4 regions of the Streptomyces sp. NPDC005811 genome follow, and region 2 is predicted to be linked to each of the others. Evidence: riboswitches for the same ligand, from Rfam matches in the RefSeq annotation. Region 2 holds a riboswitch; each other region holds the start of a gene.

Region 1 (5,209 bases), on a different contig from region 2:
CCCCGCGTCCGCCCCGCGCAGCGAACCGCAGTACACGGCGAGGGCGTTGGCCCCCCGTGCCTCGATCGCCTCGCACAGCGTGTCCACGAACGCGGTGTTGCCGCTCAGCTCGTGGGCCCGGTAGAAGAGCACGCCGACGGTCGGCCGGCCCGCCACCCGGGCACGCTCCCCGTGGACGCCGTACTCGGGCATCTTCCGCGGCTCGGCGAACCCCTCGCCGGTCAGCAGCACGGTGTCCGAGAGGAACCGGGCGAGTTCGGCGAGATTGTCGGGCCCGCCCTCGACCAGGTACCTGAGCGCCTCGGCCACCACACCGGCCGGCACCGACGACTCGGCCATCAGCTCGGCGTCCGGCACGCTCTCGCCGCCCAGCAGCACGGTCGGGATCCCGGACGCCTTCAGGACGGCCAGCCCGTCCTCCCAGGCCCGCTTGCCGCCGAGCAGCCGGACGACGGCGAGGTCGGCGCCGTCCAGGAGACCGGGCAGCTCGTCCGTGACGTCGACGCGGGTCGGGTTGCCGATCCGGTAGCCGACGCCGGTGGCGGCCCGGGCCGCCAGCAGATCGGTGTCGGCGGTCGACAACAACAACACAGTGCTCATGCGGGCGCTCCCGGTGGAATGAAAGGCAGTCCTTGCGGCGCGCCCGACTCGATGAGCCGCATCAGCGCGTCCGTGTCCGCGTGCTGTTCGATCAGATCGCCGAGCCGGTCGAGCTGCTCCTCGCGCAGCGCGGCGAACGAGGTGTCCGGGGCCGGTACGAACCGGCGGCCCGCGGCGGCCGCCACCTCGCGCAGGAAAGCCCGCCGGAACCCGTCGGACTCCAGCGAGCCGTGCCAGTGGGTGCCCCAGGTCTGCCCGACCCGGCAGCCGTCCAGGAAGGGTTCGCCACCGGTCACCTCGGCGACCCCGTGGTGGATCTCGTACCCCTCGACCCGCTCGCCGAGTGCCTCCCCCTCCGGCCGGGTGAGGATCTTCTCGGGGGCGAACCGAACCCTCAGGGGCAGCACCCCGAGACCCTCGACCCGCCCCCGCCGGCTCTCCACCTCGTCCTCGATGTGTTCACCGAGGATCTGGAAGCCGCCGCAGATGCCGAGGATCGGGCGTCCTTCCGCGGCTCTCGCGACGAGGGCGTCGGCGAGCCCGCGCTCGTGCAGCCACTCCAGCGCGCGGACGGTCCCGCGCGTCCCGGGGACGACGACGAGATCGGCGTCGGCCAGTTCCTCCGGCCGGTCTACGAACCGCACGACGACGCCGGGTTCGGCGGCGAGCGCGTCGGCATCGGTGAAGTTCGACATGAGCGGGACGGCGCACACGGCCACCCGCAGCACGTCCTCGCCGACCGGGGCGGAGGCCCGGGAGTTCCGGACCCCCAGCCCGTCCTCCTCGTCGATCCCGAGCCCGTGCCGGAACGGCAGCACGCCGTACGTCCGCCGCCCGGTGAGCCCGTGCAGCATGTCGAGGCCCGGTTCCAGGAGCGAGACGTCCCCGCGGAACTTGTTGACGAGGAACCCGGCGACGAGCGCCTGGTCCTCGGGGGAGAGCAGGGCGACGGTCCCGAAGAAGGAGGCGAAGACCCCGCCGCGGTCGATGTCGCCGACGACGAGGACGGGGAGCCCGGCGTTGCGGGCGATCCCCATGTTGACGATGTCGGTCCGCCGGAGATTGATCTCGGCGGGAGAACCGGCCCCCTCACAGATCACCGCGTCATACGTGCCCCGCAACTCGGCGAGACAGTCGAGCACGGTCCCGAGCAGTCTCTGCTGCCGCCCGCCGTGATAGCCGCGCGCGCTCAGCTCGCCCACCGGCTTGCCGAGCAGCACCACTTGACTGCTCTGCTCGCCGCCGGGCTTGAGCAGCACGGGATTCATCAGCGCGGTCGGCTCGACCCGGCAGGCCTGGGCCTGCATGGCCTGCGCCCGCCCGATCTCGGCGCCCTCCCGTGTCACGAAGGAGTTCAGCGACATGTTCTGCGCCTTGAAGGGCGCGACCTTGACGCCCTGGCGGACCAGCCACCGGCAGATCCCGGCCGTGACGACACTCTTGCCGGCGTCGGAGGTGGTGCCGGCGACGAGGAGACCCCCGCTCATGACCTGTGCCCCCTTGCGATGAGGCGCCCGGCGACACAGACGCCGAGCGCGAGCAGCCCGACGCGCCGGGAGAGCCGTACGGCCCGCTCGATGTCGCCCGTGGCGACGGCGCGTCCTTCCCCGTTGAGCACGGGCCGGTGCTCGACCCGGCCCCCGTACGACAGCGTCCCGCCCAGCCGCACCCCGAGGGCCCCCGCGAACGAGGCCTCGACGGGCCCGGCGTTGGGGCTGGGATGCCGGTCCGCGTCCTGCCGCCAGGCCCGTACGGCCCCGCGCGGATCGTCCCCGGCCAGCGTGGCGAGTACGGCGGTCAGCCGGGCCCCGGGCCAGCCGGCGAGGTCGTCGAGCCGGGCCGAGGCCCACCCGAACCGCCGGTACCGGGCGGAGCGGTGACCCACCATCGCGTCCAGGGTGTTGACGGCCCGGAACCCGAGCAGCCCCGGCACCCCGCCCAGCGCGCCCCACACCAGGGCCCCCACGACGGCGTCGGAGGTGTTCTCGGCGACGGACTCCACGACGGCCCGGGCGATCCCGTCGGCGTCGAGCGCCTGCGGGTCCCGCCCGCACAGATGCGGCAGCCGGGCCCGCGCCGCCTCGACGTCCCCCGCCTCCAGGGCCCGCCCGACGGTCCGGGCCTCACGGACGAGCGAGGTCCCGCCGACCACGGCCCAGGTGGCGGCGGCGGTCAGGGCGACGGAGGCGGCGGGGGAGCGGCGTACGGCCTTCTCGGCCACGGTCCCCAGCATGACCACCCCACCCGCGCACACGGCGGTGTGCAGGGTGCCGTGTCCCCGGTGGTCCCGCCACAGCAGCCGTTCCACGGCACCGGCGGCCCGCCCGAACGCGGCGACCGGATGCGCCCGGCGGGGATCGCCGAGGAGCAGGTCACCGAGGAGGCCGGCGGCGGCGCCGTACGCGAAGACGCGATCGGCTCGCATCGGCTCAGCCGGCCGTGGGGGCGGGCAGCGGTCCTGGGCTGTACCTGGGAGCCGGGCAGGCTCTCGAACGGCAGGCGAGCATGGCGGTATGTCCTCACTCAGGGTGTCCACGCCCTGGTTCGACGAGACGGCGGCGAGAGTTCCTGGCTCCCGGGGCTACCTACCCCGGTGACAGTGGCGGGACCGCGCCGGATTCTCACCGGCTTCCTCTTCTGCCGCCGTACATGGCCCCGGCAGTCCACCACGCCCCTGGAAGGGCCGTCAACTTGCCGTTGACCTGCGCGGGGAGAGTGTGCAGAACCCCACACGGGCCGGTGCGCGGGGGAGTCCGCGGGCGCACGAGAACGGGGTGCGGGACGGCGAACCGTCCCGCACCCCGGGGTGTCCTGCGGGTGGGTCAGACCACGATCAGTGAGATCCCGTACGCCACCGCCGCCGCGCAGGCCGCGAAGCACACGTACGCCCCCGTCACCGCGAGGCCGGCCGAGCCGCCCTCCGCGGTGGCCCGCTCCTGGCGGGACAGGCCCATGACGCCGAGGGTGAACAGGGCCACCAGGCCCACCGTGACCACGAGGCTGACGCCGAACACGGAGCCCAGGGCCGCCCAGTCGATGTCCATGCTGATTCTCTTCCTTCGTACCGGGTGTGCGTACCGGATGGGCGGGGCTCAGGCGGCCGGAGCCGTCGGCTCGGTCGTGGCGGTGGCGGTGGCCGTGGCGGCCGGGGACGGGATGGTGGCCGTCAGGTCCTCGGCGACCGTGCCCGCCGGGGGCGGGGTGACGGCCGCGATCGCCGTGGTGACCACACCGGCCGGTTCCTCGGTCGCGTTGACGTTCGAGGCGTCCACGACCTCGCGGCGGGAGATCTTCCAGATCGCGGCGCTGGAGGCGATCAGGAAGACCGCGACGACCGCGGTGCCCCAGTCGCCCAGGTCGGTGACCGACTCGGCCAGCGCGCCCACCAGGGCGGCCGCCGGGAGCGTCAGGCCCCAGGCCACGAACATCCGGGTCGCCGTCGACCAGCGGACCACACCGCCCTTGCGGCCCAGGCCCGCGCCCATCACCGAACCGGAGACGGAGTGCGTGGTGGAGAGGGAGAAGCCGAGGTGGGAGGAGGCCAGGATGACCGTCGCCGCGCTGGTCTGGGCGGCGAAGCCCTGCTGCGGCTGAAGGTCGGTCAGGCCCTTGCCCATGGTGCGGATGATGCGCCAGCCGCCGAGGTAGGTGCCGAGCGCGATCGCCAGGCCGGCGGAGAGGATCACCCAGGTGGGCGGGTCCGAGTCGGGGGCGACGGCGCCGCCCGCGACCAGGGCCAGGGTGATGATGCCCATCGTCTTCTGCGCGTCGTTCGTGCCGTGCGCCAGGGAGACCAGGCCGGCCGAGGCGATCTGGCCGGCGCGGTAGCCCTTCGCCGCGGCCTTGCCGTCGGCCTTCCTGCCCAGCGTGTAGGACAGCCGGGTCGCGAGCATCGCGGCGACGCCCGCCACGATCGGGGCCGCGACGGCCGGGATCAGGACCTTGGTGACCAGGGCGTCACCGTGCACCGCGCCCATGCCGGCCGAGGCGATGGTGGCGCCGATCAGGCCGCCCATGAGGGCGTGCGAGGAGCTGGAGGGCAGACCCACCAGCCAGGTCAGCAGGTTCCAGAGGATCGCGCCGACCAGGGCGGCGAAGATGACCTCGGGACGGATGCCGGTCTCGTCGACGAGACCCTTGGAGATCGTGTTCGCGACCTCCACCGAGAGGAAGGCGCCCACAAGGTTCAGCACGGCGGACATGGCCACCGCGACCTTGGGCTTGAGTGCACCGGTCGAGATGGTCGTGGCCATCGCGTTGGCGGTGTCGTGGAAACCGTTCGTGAAATCGAACGCGAGTGCGGTGACCACCACAATCGCGAGGATCAGCGAGAAGTTTTCCATTTACCCAGGCAATCGTTCGAAGTCATTGGTTCGTTGAAGTTAAGTAACCTGAATGAACGGAAGGTGAACTGGGATGGGCGTCAAGGTGTCTTGATGTGGGCGTCGTCACTATGTTCGCCTGCCGACCCCGGTATGGCCGGGCCGCGGCGCCCGCCGGGGAGACTCTTGTCACTCGGTGGCAGGATCGGGGCATGGGCGAACAGCTGAGCGACGAACGACAGGCTTGGACGGCACTCGTGGCGACGGCCCGCCGCACCGTCACCGAC
Region 2 (5,209 bases):
TGCGGGTTCGTCGACCTGGATGACCGAAGTCCCGGCCGTCTCCAGGTCGTTCACCTCGTCACGCAGGGCGAGGGCGACCTGGCGGGCGGTCTCGCCCAGGGGCTGGTCGTCGCGGACGAAGGACCAGGCGAGCATGGTGACCGGCCCGGTGAGCATGCCCTTGACCGGGCGGTCGGTGAGGGACTGGGCGTACGACGTCCAGCGCACCGTCATCGGCTCGGGGCGCGAGATGTCGCCGACGAGCACCGGCGGGCGTACACAGCGGGTGCCGTAGGACTGGACCCAGCCGTGCTGCGTGGCGAGATAGCCGGTGAGCTGCTCGGCGAAGTACTGGACCATGTCGTTGCGTTCGGCCTCGCCGTGCACGAGGACGTCGATGCCCGACTTCTCCTGGAAGGCGATCACCTCCTGGATCTCGGCCCTGACGCGCTCCTCGTATCCGGCCGTGTCGATCCGGCCCGCGCGCAGTTCGGCGCGGGCGGTGCGCAGTTCGCCGGTCTGCGGGAAGGAGCCGATGGTCGTGGTGGGCAGCAACGGCAGCCTCAGGTGCGCGCGTTGGGCGGCGGTGCGCTGGCGGTAGGGGTGGGAGCGGCGGGCGTCGAACGCCGTGACGGCCGCCGTACGCGCCCGGACGGCAGGGTCGTGGGTGATCGGCGAAGCCGCCCGGGAGGCCAGGACCGCGCGGTTGGCGGCCAGTTCGGCGGCGATCGTGTCGGTGCCCCGGGCGAGGCCCTTGGCGAGGGTGACGATCTCGGCGGTCTTCTGCCGGGCGAAGGACAGCCAGCGCAGGATCTGCGGCTCGATGTCCCGCTCGGCGGCCGTGTCCAGCGGGACATGCAGGAGGGAGCAGGAGGCGGCGACGTCGACGCGGTCGGCCAGCCCGAGCAGGGTGCCCAGGGTGGCCAGGGACGCGGACAGGTCGTCGACCCAGATGTTGCGGCCGTTGACGACCCCGGCGACCAGGCGCTTGCCGGGCAGGCCGCCCACGGCGGCCAGGGCATCCAGGTCCGCGACGGCGGCCCCGGTGAAATCGAGGGCGAGCCCCTCCACCGGGGCCTTCGCCAGGACCGGCAACGCCTCGCCGAGCCGGTCGAAATAGGAGGCGACCAGCAGCCGGGGCCGGTCGGTGAGGACGCCCAGATCACGGTAGGCGCGGGCGGTGGCGTCCAGCTCGGCCCGGGTGCGGTCCTGGACCAGGGCGGGCTCGTCGAGCTGCACCCACTCGGCGCCGGCCGCCCGCAGGTCGGCGAGCACCTCGCCGTACACCGGGAGCAGCCGGTCCAGGAGGGTGAGCGGGTCGAAGCCGGCCGGGGCGCCCGGAGCGGGCTTGGCGAGCAGCAGGTAGGTGACCGGGCCGACGAGGACGGGCCGGGCGGTCAGCCCGAGCGCCAGGGCTTCCCCGAGTTCACCGACCTGCTTCGTCGAGTCGGCCGCGAACACCGTGTCCGGGCCCAGTTCCGGCACGAGGTAGTGGTAGTTGCTGTCGAACCACTTCGTCATCTCCAGCGGCACGGTGTCCTGGGTGCCGCGGGCCATGGCGAAGTACCCGTCGAGGGGATGGGCCTCGACGGCCGCGCGGTGCCGTGCGGGGATCGCGCCGACCATCACGCTGGTGTCGAGGACGTGGTCGTAGTACGAGAAGTCGCCGGTCGGGACTTCATGGACGCCGGCGTCGGCCAGCTCACGCCAGTTGGCGCGGCGGATGCCGGCGGCCGTCTCGGCGAGGGCGCCGGCGCTGACGCGGCCCTTCCAGTAGCCCTCGATCGCCTTCTTCAGTTCCCGGTTCGGTCCCTGCCGGGGGTAACCGTGGACCGTGGCCCGTACGGCCGCGGACTTGGCTGTCACGAAACTCTCCTTCGCGAGCTCTGGACGAGAGCGACCCAGGTGGAGCGCGGACGCGAAGGGACGACAGACCGGACGAGTCACGACTCGCGTGCCCGCCCGCTGTGTACGCCGACCCGCCCACGAGGTCACCGGGATCTCCGCGCACGGCGGTCCGCGCACGGGCAGTGGCAGGTCTTCGGACTCACGGGCACGCCTCGTTCTGTCACGAGGCACCTACTGGCCGTCGCTTCCCAGGTCCGTTGCGTCCGGACCCAGTGCGTATGACGGCGGTCGTTCCCGCTCACCGCTGCGGGGCAGTCCCGGATTCCCACCGGGTTCCCTCTTGCGACGCGCCTGCCTGGCGGGCAGGGCGAACCAGCTGCAGGGCCAGCGTACACACAGGACCGCTGCCGCGAGCGGCCGTTGACCGTCCGGCCGCGCGTCAGGGCCTGCGGCCGGGCAGCGGGCGACCGAGCCGGACCATGGACCGGTACAGGCTGGTGGGCGTCGGGGTGTCCGCCAGTGGGAGAAGCCGTCCCAGGGGTCGGGGTCGGGGTCGGCGAGGGCCTCGGTGACGGCGGCGGCGGCGTAGGCGTCCATGCGGTCCGCGAAAGGCGGCGGTGATGGCGGTGATGGCGGTGATGAGCTCCTCGCGGGTGGCGAACCTGCGGGAGAGGGCGGCCTTGCCGACGCCGGCCTCGCGGGCGACGGAGGCCATGGACACGCCGAGCCCGTCGGTGGCCTAGAGGCGGCGGGCCGCGTCGAGGACGAGATCGCGGTTGCGCTCGGCGTCGGCGCGCCCCTTCCCCTCCTCACGGAAGAGATCTGATCGTGCCCACTCTCGCCAGCGTCGGCGCCGGCCCCGGTATGGGTCTGGCCATCGCCCGCACGCCCGAGAAGCTGGACGACCTCGTCGCCCTGCTCGGCGAGGAAGGCGTCACGGCCGCCGCTTTCCCCGCGGACGTACTGGACCGCCCCTCCCTGACCGCCGCCCTGGACGCGGCCCGTGCCCGCTTCGGCTCGATCGACGTGCGGGCGGCGCGCTGCGCAACCGGGTGATCAACCTGCACAACGAGCCTGCCGACAGCGGCGTCCTCGCGGCGCACGTGACGATCAGGCACGTGGATCGGACAGGGCGGCCCCGGGGAAATCCCGTGGGCCACGCCCGAGCAGATCGCACCCCTGTACTGGGACTTGCACGAGCGCCGCGACCGGAGCGAAGCCGTCTCATCGGGTGGGAAGCACCGCGGTGACGCGCCCCCCGGCCGTCGCGTACAGCGCCGATTGCCTGGCCCCGGAGAAGCTGCGGCCGACCGGGGGAGCAACGCACCGGCGCGGGAACCGCGTTCAGGCCGATGTCGGCTCCTCGGCGGCGGCCGAGCCGTGCTCGCGAAGCCGACGGAACGCGTCGGCGTGGGGTGCGGCCGAGGCCAGGGTGTAGGTGACGATCGTCAAGCCCGGATCCGCGGGGATTTCGAGGGCGTCGTAGTCGAGGTCGAGATCGCCGACGGCGGCGTGGTGGAAGCACTGTCGTCCACTGCGGTAGTACTCGACGTCGTGTGCGTCCCAGCGCAGGGCGAACTCGGGGCTGTGGGCGACGAGTTCGTCGACGAGGTCGGCGAGGTCGGTGTTGCCGGGGGCGCGGGCGGCTTCGGTGCGCAGACTGCCGACGGCGTCGTGGGCGATGCGCTCCCAGTCGCGGTAGAAGCGGCGGGCGCGCGGGTCGCAGAAGACGAAGCGGGCCAGGTTGGGCGGTTGCCCGGTGGTGTCGAGCGCGTCCGTGTACAGGGTTCGGGCGAGCCGATTGGTGGCCAGCACGTCGAGATGGGCGTTGCGCACGAAGGCGGCGGCGCCGGTCATGGCGTCGAGGATCTGCTGGAGGCTGTCGCGGACGTACGAGGTCCCGCCGTCCCGGTCGGAGGCTCGGCGCGGGGCATGGGCCGCGCGGACGAGGGCGGTCAGGTGGGCGCGTTCGACATCGTCGAGCTGGAGCGCGGCGGCGAGGCTGTCGAGGATCTCCTCGGAGACGCCGCCCACATGGCCGCGCTCCAGGCGGGTGTAGTACTCGACGCTGATCGAGGCGAGCTGGGCGACCTCCGAGCGCCGCAGTCCGCTGACCTGACGCCGCCCGCCGAAGTCGGGCAGACCGGCCCGCTGCGGGGTGAGGCGGGCACGGCGGCTGGTGAGGAAATGGCGGATGTCCTCGCGGACGGTGTCGGACGGCACGTCCTCAGCCTAGGACACAGCCGTGGAAGGAGGGTCCCTGCCCGTACCCCTCCGGGCAGGGACTCCCAGGTCAGACCGGGTGCGTGGTGCTGTGGACAGGCGCCGGGCCCCTGCGGTCGGCGCGGCTTCTCCCTCCCCACCCCGGAAGGACCCCTGACCGTCATGCCCCTCACGGCTTCGCCGCACCGGTCGTCGGAGGCGGGCGCGCCAGAGACGCGTCGGCACGCCACCGCAACCCTGGCCGCTGCCGTCCTCGGCTTCTTCGTGATCACGCTGGACGCGACGATCGTGAACGTCGCTCTGCCCCCGATCCGTGACGCGCTGGGCGGCGGGATCACCGGCCTGGAATGGGTCGTCGATGCCTACACCCTGATGTTCGCCGCGCTGCTGCTGTCCGCAGGGTCCCTCTCGGACCGGATCGGAGCACGCCGGGCCTTCGCGGGCGGCCTGACCCTGTTCGTCATCGCCTCGGTGGCCTGCGGGCTCGCCCCTTCGCTGCCGGTCCTCATCGCCGCCCGCGTCGTGCAGGGCGTCGGCGCGGCCGTCACCATGCCGACCTCGATGGCGCTGGTGCGCCAGGCGTTCCCCGACCCCGCCCGCCGGGCACGCGCGGTGGGCGTATGGGCGATGGGCGGCGCCGTGGCCGCCGCCGCGGGCCCCGTGCTCGGCGGCCTGCTCAGCCTGGTCTCCTGGCGGATGATCTTCTGGTTCAACCTGCCGGTCGGCATCGTCACCCTGCTCCTGCTGCGGCGCACCGAGCACTCACCGACCCGGCCCGCCCCCTTCGACCGGATCGGCCAGATCACCGCCATCCTCGCCATGGGCTCCCTCACGTTCGGGGCGATCGAGGCGGGCGAGGCCGGGTTCACCGCGCCGCAGGTCCTCATCGCTCTCGGCATCGCGCTTGCCGCGCCGGCCGCGTTCGTCATCGCGCAGGCCAGGGTGACGCACCCGATGGTGCCCCTCACCCTGTTCCGCTCCCCGACCATGGTCGTCGCCACCGGCATCGGGTTCGCGTTCATGGTCGGTTTCTACGGACTGCCGTTCCTGTTCTCCCTGTACTTCCAGCAGCAGCACGGCCTGTCCGCCCTGGGCGCCGGAATCGCGTTCCTGCCGATGATGCTGCTCAGCGCCTTCCTCACGCCGTTGTCCGCGCGGA
Region 3 (5,209 bases), on a different contig from region 2:
CCGCCGGGCCGATGGTGATCGCCACCGCGACGGAGCCGCCGAGCAGCGCGAGCCCGGCCGCCCACAACAGCGCGCGCCGCAGCACCACCGGGACCGCGGCCGAGGCCTGCGGGACCGCCGCCGTCGGGACGTCGCTCACCCCGCGAGGCCGTACGCGCGCAGCGCCGCCGCCACCTTCTCCACGCCCTCCACGGTCCGGATCGTCGGGTTCATGGCCTGCCCGGACAGCAGCACGTACCGTTTCTTCCGCACGGCGGTCATGGTCCTGGTGACGGGATCGGACTCCAGGAACGCGATCTTCTTCGCCGCGGTCTCGGCGGTCTGCTGCCGGCGGGTCAGATCGCCGACGACGAGGACGTCGGGGTCGCGGTCGGCGACGGTCTCCCAGCCGGCCTGGGGCCACTCCTCGTGGGTGTCGGCGAAGGCGTTCTCCGCCCCGACCTCCCGGGTGATCACGCCGGGCGCGCCGCAGCAGCCCGCCAGGTAGGGGGACCGGGAGTTGGCGAACCAGTACAGGACGGTGACGCCCCGGGCGTCCAGGCCCGAGGTGGCCTTGCCGAGCCGCCCCTTCAGCTCGGCGACGAGCGCACGGCCGCGCTCCTCGACGCCGAAGATCCGCGCCAGGTCGGTGACCTCGCCGTAGATCGCGTCCATGGTGAGCGGCTCGGTGCGCGAGCCGTCGCCGTCGCCGCTGTTGTCCTTGCCGACGCAGTCGGCGGGGGAGAGGTACGTGGGCACGCCGAGCTTGTCGAACCGCTCGCGGGTGGCGACCCCGCCGGTGCCGAGGGTGGAGGCGAAGGAGGCGGCGACGAAGTCGGGTTCGGCGTCCAGCACCTTCTCGAAGGAGGGGGCGTCGTCGGCCAGCCGCCGTACCTTCGCGGCGGACTTCTCCAGCCCCTCGGCCACCGGGTCGGTCCAGGTGGCGGTGCCCGCCATCCGGTCGGCGAGGCCGAGGGAGAGCATGATCTCGGTGGTGCCCTGGTTGAGGGAGACGGCCCGCCGCGGAGGACTGTCCACGCGCACCTTCTCCCCGCAGTTGTCGAGGGTGACGGGATACCCGGCCGCGGTGTCCTCGGCGGCGGAACCGCCGGAACCGCCGGAACCGGCCGAACCGGCGCATCCGGTCAGCAGCAGGGCGCCGGCCAGGAGCAGGGGGAGGGTGGGACGGACGGGGCGTGCGAGCGGCACGGAACATCCTTCGGCGTCGAGGGCTCATGCGCGAAGCCCGGTCGTGCGGTTGCTCCCCCGGCGTCCTTGCGCCGCCGGAGGCCGCCAGCAGGTCTTCGGACTCGGGGTCACCCGGACGGGGCGCCTTCCCGGACCGTTCGCCGTCCAGTGGCCGTTGCCCCGCCCGTCGCCCTCACCGCTGCGCGTCAGCTCCGGATTCGCACCGGATTCCCTGACCCGTCGTGCGTACGCGTACGCACAGGGGTACGACTGGCTTCGGCAAGCTACCACAGGGCCGACGGACGGTCCCACGTCGCTGATCAGCCGCATGTGCAAGCTATGAGGGCTTCTTCACATGGCACAAGCTGGCTGTGGCGCGACATATGAATGGAATATGCGTTTGTGCGCATCCCCGGCGCGGGTACGGTCACCCGGGAGGTGGTGGCCCATGAGCCGAGGCGCGGGGCACGGCGCGGAACTCCTGCTCGCCGGTGATCTGGCCCGGCCGGCCCGGCTCACCGTGGCCGATCTGCTGACCTGGCCCCAGCGGCGGGCGGCGGTCAGCTTCGAGTGCGCCACGAGCGGTGTCCAGCACCACCGGTTCACCGGACCGCTCCTGCACGACGTGCTGTCGGCGGCCCGGCCCGGCTTCGATCCCGCCCGGCGCAAGGACCGGCTGCGGTTCCTGATCGCCGTGCACGGGGCGGACGGCCATCACGCCGTGCTGTCGTGGGCCGAGATCGACCCCGACTTCGGCAACGCCGCCGTGCTGCTGGCCACCACCATCGACGACACCCCGCTCGACGGGGCCGGACCCCAGCTGGTCCTGCCCCAGGACCGCTGCGGCGCCCGGCACATCAGCGGGATCGACACGATCCGCGTGGACGGCGGCTACACCCCCTGGAACTGAACGCGAAGGGCGCCCGGGACAAGGCCCGGGCGCCCTCGCTCACTTCAGGGTCGGTTCAGGATCAGACCAGGTCGAACCGGTCCAGGTCCGAGACCTTGGCCCAGGCCGCGACGAAGTCCTTCACGAACTTCTCCTTCGCGTCGTCGCTCGCGTAGACCTCGGCGAGGGCGCGCAGCTCGGAGTTGGAGCCGAAGACCAGGTCGGCACGGGTGCCGGTCCACTTCAGGTTGCCCGCGTCGTCACGGCCCTCGAAGGTGTGCTGGTCCTCCGAGGTGGACTTCCAGGTCGTGCCCAGCTCGAGCAGGTTGACGAAGAAGTCGTTGGTCAGGACGCCCGGGGTGTCGGTGAACACACCGTGCTTGGAGCCGCCGCTGTTGGCGCCGAGGACGCGCAGACCGCCGACGAGGACGGTCGTCTCGGGGGCGCTCAGGGTGAGCAGGTTCGCCTTGTCGAGCAGCAGGTACTCGGCCGGCAGGCGGGTGCCCTTGCCGGTGTAGTTGCGGAAGCCGTCCCAGGTCGGCTCCAGCGCGGCGAACGACTCGGCGTCCGTGTGCTCGTCGGTCGCGTCGACACGGCCCGGCGTGAAGGGGACCTCCACGTCGACGCCGGCGTCCTTGGCGGCCTTCTCGACCGCGGCGGCACCGCCGAGGACGATCAGGTCGGCCACGGAGACCTTCTTGGCGCCGGTGTTGAACTCGGCCTGGACGCCCTCGATGACGCTGAGGACGTGACGCAGCTCGTCGGGGTTGTTGGCCTCCCAGGAGCGCTGCGGCTCCAGGCGGATCCGGGCGCCGTTGGCGCCGCCGCGCTTGTCGCTGCCGCGGAAGGTGGAGGCCGACGCCCAGGCGGTGGAGACCAGCTGGGAGACGGTCAGACCGGAGGCGAGCAGCTTGGCCTTGAGGGCCGTGACGTCGGCCGCGTCGATGGCCTCGCCCTCGGCCTCGGGCAGCGGGTCCTGCCAGATCAGGGTCTCCGCGGGGACCTCGGCGCCGAGGTACAGCGACTTCGGGCCCATGTCACGGTGGGTCAGCTTGAACCAGGCGCGGGCGAACGCGTCGGCGAACTCGGCCGGGTTCTCGTAGAAGCGGCGCGAGATCTGCTCGTAGACCGGGTCGAAGCGCAGCGACAGGTCGGTGGTGAGCATGGTCGGCAGCTGCTTCTTCGACGCGTCGTGCGCGTCGGGGATGATCGCCTCGGCGTCCTTGGCGACCCACTGCTTGGCGCCGGCCGGGGACTCGGTCAGCTCCCACTCGTACTCGAACAGGTTCTTGAAGAACCCGTTGCCCCACTGGGTCGGCGTGGCGGTCCAGGTGACCTCCAGGCCGGAGGTGATGGCGTCGCCGCCCTTGCCGGAGCCGTAGGTGCTGGCCCAGCCGAGGCCCTGCGCCTCGATCGGGGCGGCCTCGGGCTCGGCGCCCACGTTCTCCGCCGGGCCGGCGCCGTGGGTCTTGCCGAAGGTGTGGCCACCGGCGATGAGGGCGACGGTCTCCTCGTCGTTCATCGCCATGCGGCGGAACGTCTCACGGATGTCGCGGGCCGCGGCGATCGGGTCCGGGTTGCCGTTGGGGCCCTCGGGGTTGACGTAGATGAGACCCATCTGGACCGCGCCGAGCGGGTTCTCCAGGTCGCGGTCGCCGCTGTAGCGCTGGTCGTCCAGCCAGACCTTCTCGGGACCCCAGTAGACGTCCTCCTCGGCCTCCCAGACGTCGGCGCGGCCGCCGCCGAAGCCGAAGGTCTCGAAGCCCATCTGCTCCAGGGCCACGTTGCCGGTCAGGATCATCAGGTCGGCCCAGGACAGCGCCTGGCCGTACTTCTTCTTCACGGGCCACAGCAGACGGCGGGCCTTGTCCAGGTTGCCGTTGTCCGGCCAGCTGTTCAGCGGCGCGAAGCGCTGCTGGCCGGCGCCCGCGCCGCCGCGGCCGTCGGAGATGCGGTAGGTGCCCGCGCTGTGCCAGGCCATACGGACCATCAGCGGGCCGTAGTTGCCGAAGTCGGCCGGCCACCAGTCCTGGGAGTCCGTCAGTACCGCGGCGATGTCCTGTTTGACGGCCGCCAGGTCGAGGTTCTTGAACGCCTCCGCGTAGTCGAAGTCCTCACCGAGCGGGTTCGCCACCGCCGGGTTCTTGGCGAGGATCTTCAGGTTGAGCCGCTCCGGCCACCACTGGCGGTTGCCGCCGCCCTGGGTGGGGTGTGCCGCACGGTCGTGGGCGACGGGGCACTTCGCCTCGGACGAGGGGTTCTCGGACATAGGGGGGATTCCTTCCGAAGGGGAAATCACGGTGCTGCTGCGGTACCGGCGGTGGAGCAGGCGGGGCACAGGCCCCAGTAGATGACCTCGGCCTCGTCGATGGCGAAGCCGTGGTCGTCGGACGCGGTGAGGCAGGGGGTGTGGCCGACCGCGCAGTCGACGTCGGCGACGACGCCGCACGAGCGGCACACGAGGTGGTGGTGGTTGTCCCCGACGCGCCCCTCGAACCGCGCGGGGCTGCCCGGCGGTTCGATACGGCGGACGAGTCCGGCCGCGGTCAGCGCGTGCAGCGCCTCGTACACGGCCTGTACGGAGATGTGGCCGACGCGGTCGCGCACTCCGGACGCGATCGTCTCGACATCGAGGTGGTCACCGCTGCGGACGGTCTCCAGCAGCGCGACGCGGGCGGCCGTCACCCGCAGGCCGGCACCGCGCAGCTCTTCGGCGACGGTTCGGGGCTGGGGCGTGGTCATGCGGACAACCTACCGGGCTAAACACGAATAGTTCAAGAAAGCGATGAAGCCAAGTTTGGTGTGTCGCGTCGGGACCGGTTCGCCCCGCTATGGTGGCGTACGGAGCCGCCGGAACGGGGTTCCGTTGGGCCGGACGGGGCCGGAGGGGCCGGTGGGACCCGTGCCAGAATGGGCGTCCCGTCGTCACCGCCGATCACCGAGGTGCCCCGTGACCAAGCCCGTGGCCCGGGAGCCGCAGCGCCGAAACTCGCGGTCCAACCGGGCGCGCATCCTCGCCACGGCCCGCCGGGAACTCGGCCGGAACCCCGACGTCACCTTGGAGGAGCTGGCGCGCGCCTCCGGTGTCGTACGGCGCACCCTGTTCGGGCACTTCCCCGGGCGGGCCGCGCTGCTGGAGGCGCTCGCGGAGGA
Region 4 (5,209 bases), on a different contig from region 2:
CTCCGGCACCGTGCCCTTCTCCCGCTCCTGACGGACCGAGGTGTCCGGGAGTTCCCACAGGCACAGCGCCTGGAGCAGGCTGACCTGCGCGTACCAGCACCGGGACTGCTGCAGCACGGTCTCCGCCAGCCGGATCAGGTCGGCACGGTTGCCCGGGTCCGCGTGCGGATGGAGTCTGCGCCGGTTGGCCGCGTACTTGAACCCCTGGGCCAGCGCCGCCTCCAGGACGAGCGGCAGATCGGGGGTGCCCCGGGTGAGCCGGGGGTCGAGGTGGCCCAGCCACTTGGCGAGGCGTTCCCGGGCTTCGTCGCGGTGGGACGCGCTGACCGAGCCCAGGAGCATGGGAAGGATCCAGGCGCGCATCACGAACTCCCGGAACAGGTCCACCCGCTGTTCGAGATACTCCTCGTCGATCGCCTTCCGCTCGTCGTGCTCCGCTGCGCCGGATTCGTACGGCCCCGCCGGGGCGGTCGGACGGGCGGCGCTCTCCTCCTCCATCTTCTCCGCCCACGCCTCGTACTTCCGCCTCCTGTCGCCTTTCAGCTTCCTGACGAGGCCGTTGTACTGCTTCACGGGATCGGTGTGCAGACCGACCCGCTCCCGGATCAGGGCGAACGCGGCGTTGCCTCCGGCGCCGCACTCCTGGGCCGCCGCCAGGCGTATCGAGTAGTCGGGCTCCTTGATGCCCATCTGATAGAGCTGCCAGTACATCTGGGTGGTGGCCGTCTCCTCGGGCAGCGTCCGCAGCACCGCGCCGATCTGTCGGAGCAGCCGCGCCTTCGCGTCCACCAGGGTGCGCCGATCCCCCTTGGCGCGCGGCCAGCGGTTGCGTATGTCGCTGATGACGTCGCTCAGCAGTGCGCGGTCCCGCTCCACACACAGGGTTTCCAGGACCGCGGTGAAGAGATCGAGCGCCTTCGGATCGTCCGTGCGGTGGCTCGCGGCCTCATAGAGCCGTTCACCCAGGGTGCGTGGCCGCTGCCTCGGCATGTTCCTTCGCATGCCGGCCGGTCGCAGCGGCCCGCCGTTCGCCTGCTTCCGCTCGGCACCGGAACGGCGCTCCCGGTCCGCGGACTCCGCCGCACGCCGACGGGACAGCAGCACCAGGGCGATGAGCAGCTCACGGCTGGGGCCCGGCGGTTGCAGCGCCTGATCGACCAGTTCTCCGGCAGCTCGCTGCCCCAGGTGGTGCAGCACGCGGAAGCCGAAGTAGGCCTGGATGATGCTGTGCGGGAAGCGGACCCTCTTCTCGAACCCCTCCACCAGCCCGAGCTTGTCCGCGTTGCCGGCGAAGCGGGCGAGGACCGCCTGGGCCTGGTCCGTGCTGCTCTCGGTCAGGAGCCGCTGCGCCTCCTCCCCGAGGTTCCTGCGGAGCGAGTTCCAGATCTTCTGCCGGTGCCACTCCGAGAAGGCATGGCCCTGTCTGCCGTTGCGGTCCTGGCGCGGTCCACCCGTCCGCGGGCCTGTCCGAGGCGTCGCGCTCCGTTCGCCGCCCGGGTGGGCGTCGTCGGCGAGCAGCTCGGTGAGGCCCACCTCCAGCTTGTCCTGGAGCAGCCCGATGCACGCCAGGGCGGACACCACCTCGACCGTGTCACGGCGCTCCCGCTCATTGAGCGCCACCTCCTCGCGCAGCAGGCGCTCGCACAGGGTGTCGTTCCACCGCTGCAGCAGCCACAGCCGTAGCGTGCCGCGGTCCCTGCTGCGGGTGTTCAGCCGCTTGGGATCGTCCAGGGCGCCGTGCCGGTGCAGTTCACGGGCGATCTGAAGGTAGACGGGCGACTCGGTCACCTCCGCCGTCTCCACGATCCAGTCCACGCGCCGCTCGTCCGAGTCGGGAACGTGCGCCTGGACGAAGCGCAGGGCCTCCTCCTCGCTCAGTGGTTCCAGCTCCACGATCGCGGCGGCGGTGCTCTCCAGGGGACTGTGCGGCCGCGAGGCGATGACGAGCGGCAGTCTCTCCTTGTGCGCGCGCTCGATGGCCTTGCGGATGATGTTGTCCCGGTTCTGCTGGAGGCGCTCGTCGAGGAGGGCCTCCTCCAGACCGTCGGCTATCACCACCGGCTTGTCATCGGCGAGCAGTTGCTTCCAGACCCGGTCGTTCTTGCCGCGGGCCAGGACGCCCTGGGGTGCCTCCTCGGCGAAGCGCTGCCGGGCCAGGCTCTGGAAGTCCAGGTCGGCATCGCCGTCCACGTCCCGCAGCCGGATCGGCACGGGCACGGCGTGCTCCCGGGCGAGCAGTTCGCAGAGCCGCACCAGGACCGCGGTCTTGCCCGCACCCACACCGCCGACGAGCAGATAGGGTCTGCGCGTGCCGCGGTCCCGCAGCCGTTGGGCGATGACCTCGGCGATCGCCTCACGGCCCACGATCCCTGCGACGTCCTGGCCGGCGGTGAGCACCAGCCGGCGGGGATCCCTGCGAACCTTGGTGAGGTAGCGGCGTTTGGTCCAGCTGTACCAGAAGAACAGGAACAGCGCGGCTGCGATCGAAGCGGTCAGGACCGGGCCGAGGAGGTTCAGAAGGTCCTTGAGCCCCTTGTTCCCCTCGCGCGCATCGCCGAAGCCGGTCGTGTCGCCCGTGACGGCGGTGTACACGTCGTCCCCGCACCAGGCGAGGATCGCCAGGAAGGCGATCAGCCAGATGAGTCTGGTGAGGTTGCCGTAGGAGAACCACCGGTGCCAGGTCTTGGGGCGGGTGACGCCACGGCGGGCTTCCAGACGGATCGTCAGGCGGTGCCAGCGGGCGAGGAGTACGCGTCTGACGCCGTGCCCGGCCCGTCTGAGATGCAGCGTCGCCATCGGCGCGTTGCTGGGCCGCTGCTTGCCCCGGGTGTGACGGACGACCCTGGTCATCTTGTGCTCTCCCTCCGAGAGCTTTCCTCGGGACGGGGGACCTGCGGGCACCGGCACCTCCTTCCATGGAATCACTCCCGCCACACCCCGCAACCCGGGCGCCTCCAGGGAAAATCGGGAGGTCTGCGCGCGCGGCTCCGGCAGACTCGGGGTCATGGACATCGTGATACGGCGGGCGGAGCCCGGTGAGTACGAACCGCTCGGCGACATCACCGCACAGGCCTATCTCCAGGACGGCCTCCTCGACTACGGCGAGGGGGACGAGTATCTGCCGGTGCTGAAGGACGTCGCCGCGCGCGCGGCCGCCGCGGAGGTGCTCGTGGCCGTGGACGGTGACCGGCTCCTCGGCGGTGTCACCTTCGTCGCCGGCCCCGGCCCCGTCGCCGACATCGCGCGGCCCGGCGAGGCCGAGATCCGTGCGCTCGCGGTCGCGCACGACGCGCGGGGCCGGGGTGCCGGGGAGGCTCTCGTACGGGCCTGTCTCGACCGGGCGCGGGCCACCGAGGGCTGCACGGCCGTCGTCCTGTCGACCCAGCGCAGCATGCACACCGCCCACCGGATCTACGAACGTCTCGGCTTCGTCCGTACACCCGGGCGGGACTGGAATCCCGTGCCGCATCTGGACGACGTCACTCTCCTCACCTATGAGTTGACACTCTGACACCACCCCGACACAACATCTGGGGGTGGCGTGACAGGCGAGCACAAGATGTATGCTCATGCTCGTTGTCGCCGCAGGGGAATCCGGTGCGAATCCGGAACTGTCCCGCAACGGTGTACTTGTGCATGTCTGTGCACGAGCGTCAGTCCGAGGACCTGCCGACAGCGCGCCCGGCCGTCCCGGTCCGGGTGCCTTGACGTCCGGGTCTCGTGGAGTGGGCCGGTGGACGCGACGCCGCGCGCGCTCGTGTTGCTGCCCCCTGCCCTCCGCCAGGCCCCCTGCCGAGCGAGGGAGAGCCCCACGTGACCATCGCGCCAGTCGATCCGGCCTCAGTCATCCAGCCGGACACCGACGGTCCCGGTACCGCGCTGCTGCGGACCCTGACCGAGCTGACCGCCGACCTCCCCGACGCCGACCCCGGGCGGGTCGCCGCCGCCGCGCTGCGCGGCCGGTCGGCGCGGGCGGACGAGACGGAGCTGCGCGAGCTGGCCACGGAGGCGGCCGCCGGCCTGATCTCCGAGGACCCCGCCTACTCGAAGCTGGCCGCCCGGCTGCTGACGGTCTCCATCGCCGCGGAGGCCGCCTCCCAGGGGGTCACGTCCTTCACTTCGTCCGTCGCCGTCGGCCACCGCGAGGGGCTCGTCGCCGACCGCACCGCCGACTTCGTACGGCTGCACGCGGCCCGGCTGGACGCGCTGATCGACCCGTCCGCCGACGACCGCTTCGGCTACTTCGGGCTCCGCACCCTCCACAGCCGCTATCTGCTGCGCCACCCCCTCACCCGGAAGGTCGTGGAGACGCCCCAGCACTTCCTGCTGCGCGTCGCGAGCGGTCTCGCCGAGGACGACACGGCGCGCGCCGTGGACGAGGTCGCCGCGCTCTACGGGCTCATGAGCCGGCTCGACTACCTGCCGTCCTCCCCCACCCTCTTCAACTCCGGCACCCGGCACCCCCAGATGTCGTCCTGCTACCTCCTCGACTCCCCGCTGGACGAGCTGGACTCGATCTACGACCGCTACCACCAGGTCGCCCGGCTCTCCAAGCACGCCGGCGGCATCGGGCTGTCGTACTCCCGCATCCGCTCGCGCGGTTCGCTGATCCGCGGCACCAACGGGCACTCCAACGGCATCGTGCCGTTCCTGAAGACCCTGGACGCCTCCGTCGCCGCCGTGAACCAGGGCGGGCGGCGCAAGGGCGCGGCCGCGGTCTACCTGGAGACCTGGCACTCCGACATCGAGGAGTTCCTGGAGCTGCGCGACAACACGGGTGAGGACGCCCGCCGTACGCACAACCTGAACCTGGCGCACTGGATCCCGGACGAGTTCATGCGGCGGGTGAACGCCGACGGGCAGTGGTCGCTGTTCTCCCCCGCCGACGTGCCCGAGCTGGTCGACCTGTGGGGCGAGGAGTTCGACGCCGCGTACCGCGAGGCCGAGAACAGGGGCCTCGCGAAGAAGACCATCCCCGCCCGTGATCTGTACGGCCGCATGATGCGGACCCTCGCGCAGACCGGCAACGGCTGGATGACCTTCAAGGACGCGGCCAACCGCACCGCCAACCAGACGGCGCTGCCCGGCCATGTCGTCCACTCCTCCAACCTCTGCACGGAGATCCTGGAGGTCACGAACGACGGCGAGACGGCGGTCTGCAACCTGGGTTCGGTGAACCTCGGCGCGTTCGTCGACCCGACGAGCGGCG

What was found. A riboswitch is a leader RNA that binds a small molecule or an ion and turns the genes downstream of it on or off. The one in region 2 is predicted to bind cobalamin.
Region 1: linked by a shared signal. The riboswitch ahead of ABZ490_RS24720 (cobalamin biosynthesis protein) and the one ahead of metE (5-methyltetrahydropteroyltriglutamate--homocysteine S-methyltransferase) in region 2 are both predicted to bind cobalamin.
Region 3: linked by a shared signal. The riboswitch ahead of ABZ490_RS15835 (ABC transporter substrate-binding protein) and the one ahead of metE (5-methyltetrahydropteroyltriglutamate--homocysteine S-methyltransferase) in region 2 are both predicted to bind cobalamin.
Region 4: linked by a shared signal. The riboswitch ahead of ABZ490_RS43415 (ribonucleoside-diphosphate reductase subunit alpha) and the one ahead of metE (5-methyltetrahydropteroyltriglutamate--homocysteine S-methyltransferase) in region 2 are both predicted to bind cobalamin.

The regions. Positions count from the first base shown of each region.
Region 1 is NZ_JBEXXK010000023.1:63,991-69,199, reverse strand. It holds gene cobN (cobaltochelatase subunit CobN) at 1-600, opposite strand, end outside; gene ABZ490_RS24725 (cobyric acid synthase) at 597-2,087, opposite strand; gene ABZ490_RS24720 (cobalamin biosynthesis protein) at 2,084-3,025, opposite strand; cobalamin riboswitch at 3,142-3,284, opposite strand; gene ABZ490_RS24715 (hypothetical protein) at 3,423-3,644, opposite strand; gene ABZ490_RS24710 (inorganic phosphate transporter) at 3,693-4,943, opposite strand; gene ABZ490_RS24705 (class II aldolase/adducin family protein) at 5,135-5,209, shown strand, end outside.
Region 2 is NZ_JBEXXK010000065.1:53,105-58,313, forward strand. It holds gene metE (5-methyltetrahydropteroyltriglutamate--homocysteine S-methyltransferase) at 1-1,845, opposite strand, end outside; cobalamin riboswitch at 1,994-2,219, opposite strand; gene ABZ490_RS44350 (TetR family transcriptional regulator) at 2,267-2,542, opposite strand; gene ABZ490_RS44355 (hypothetical protein) at 2,656-2,883, shown strand; gene ABZ490_RS44360 (helix-turn-helix transcriptional regulator) at 3,172-4,050, opposite strand; gene ABZ490_RS44365 (MFS transporter) at 4,213-5,209, shown strand, end outside.
Region 3 is NZ_JBEXXK010000013.1:23,897-29,105, reverse strand. It holds gene ABZ490_RS15840 (iron chelate uptake ABC transporter family permease subunit) at 1-85, opposite strand, end outside; gene ABZ490_RS15835 (ABC transporter substrate-binding protein) at 136-1,188, opposite strand; cobalamin riboswitch at 1,257-1,457, opposite strand; gene ABZ490_RS15830 (molybdopterin-dependent oxidoreductase) at 1,616-2,077, shown strand; gene katG (catalase/peroxidase HPI) at 2,139-4,325, opposite strand; gene ABZ490_RS15820 (Fur family transcriptional regulator) at 4,352-4,798, opposite strand; gene ABZ490_RS15815 (TetR family transcriptional regulator) at 5,007-5,209, shown strand, end outside.
Region 4 is NZ_JBEXXK010000062.1:20,355-25,563, forward strand. It holds gene ABZ490_RS43405 (ATP-binding protein) at 1-2,850, opposite strand, end outside; gene ABZ490_RS43410 (GNAT family N-acetyltransferase) at 3,005-3,511, shown strand; cobalamin riboswitch at 3,557-3,689, shown strand; gene ABZ490_RS43415 (ribonucleoside-diphosphate reductase subunit alpha) at 3,814-5,209, shown strand, end outside.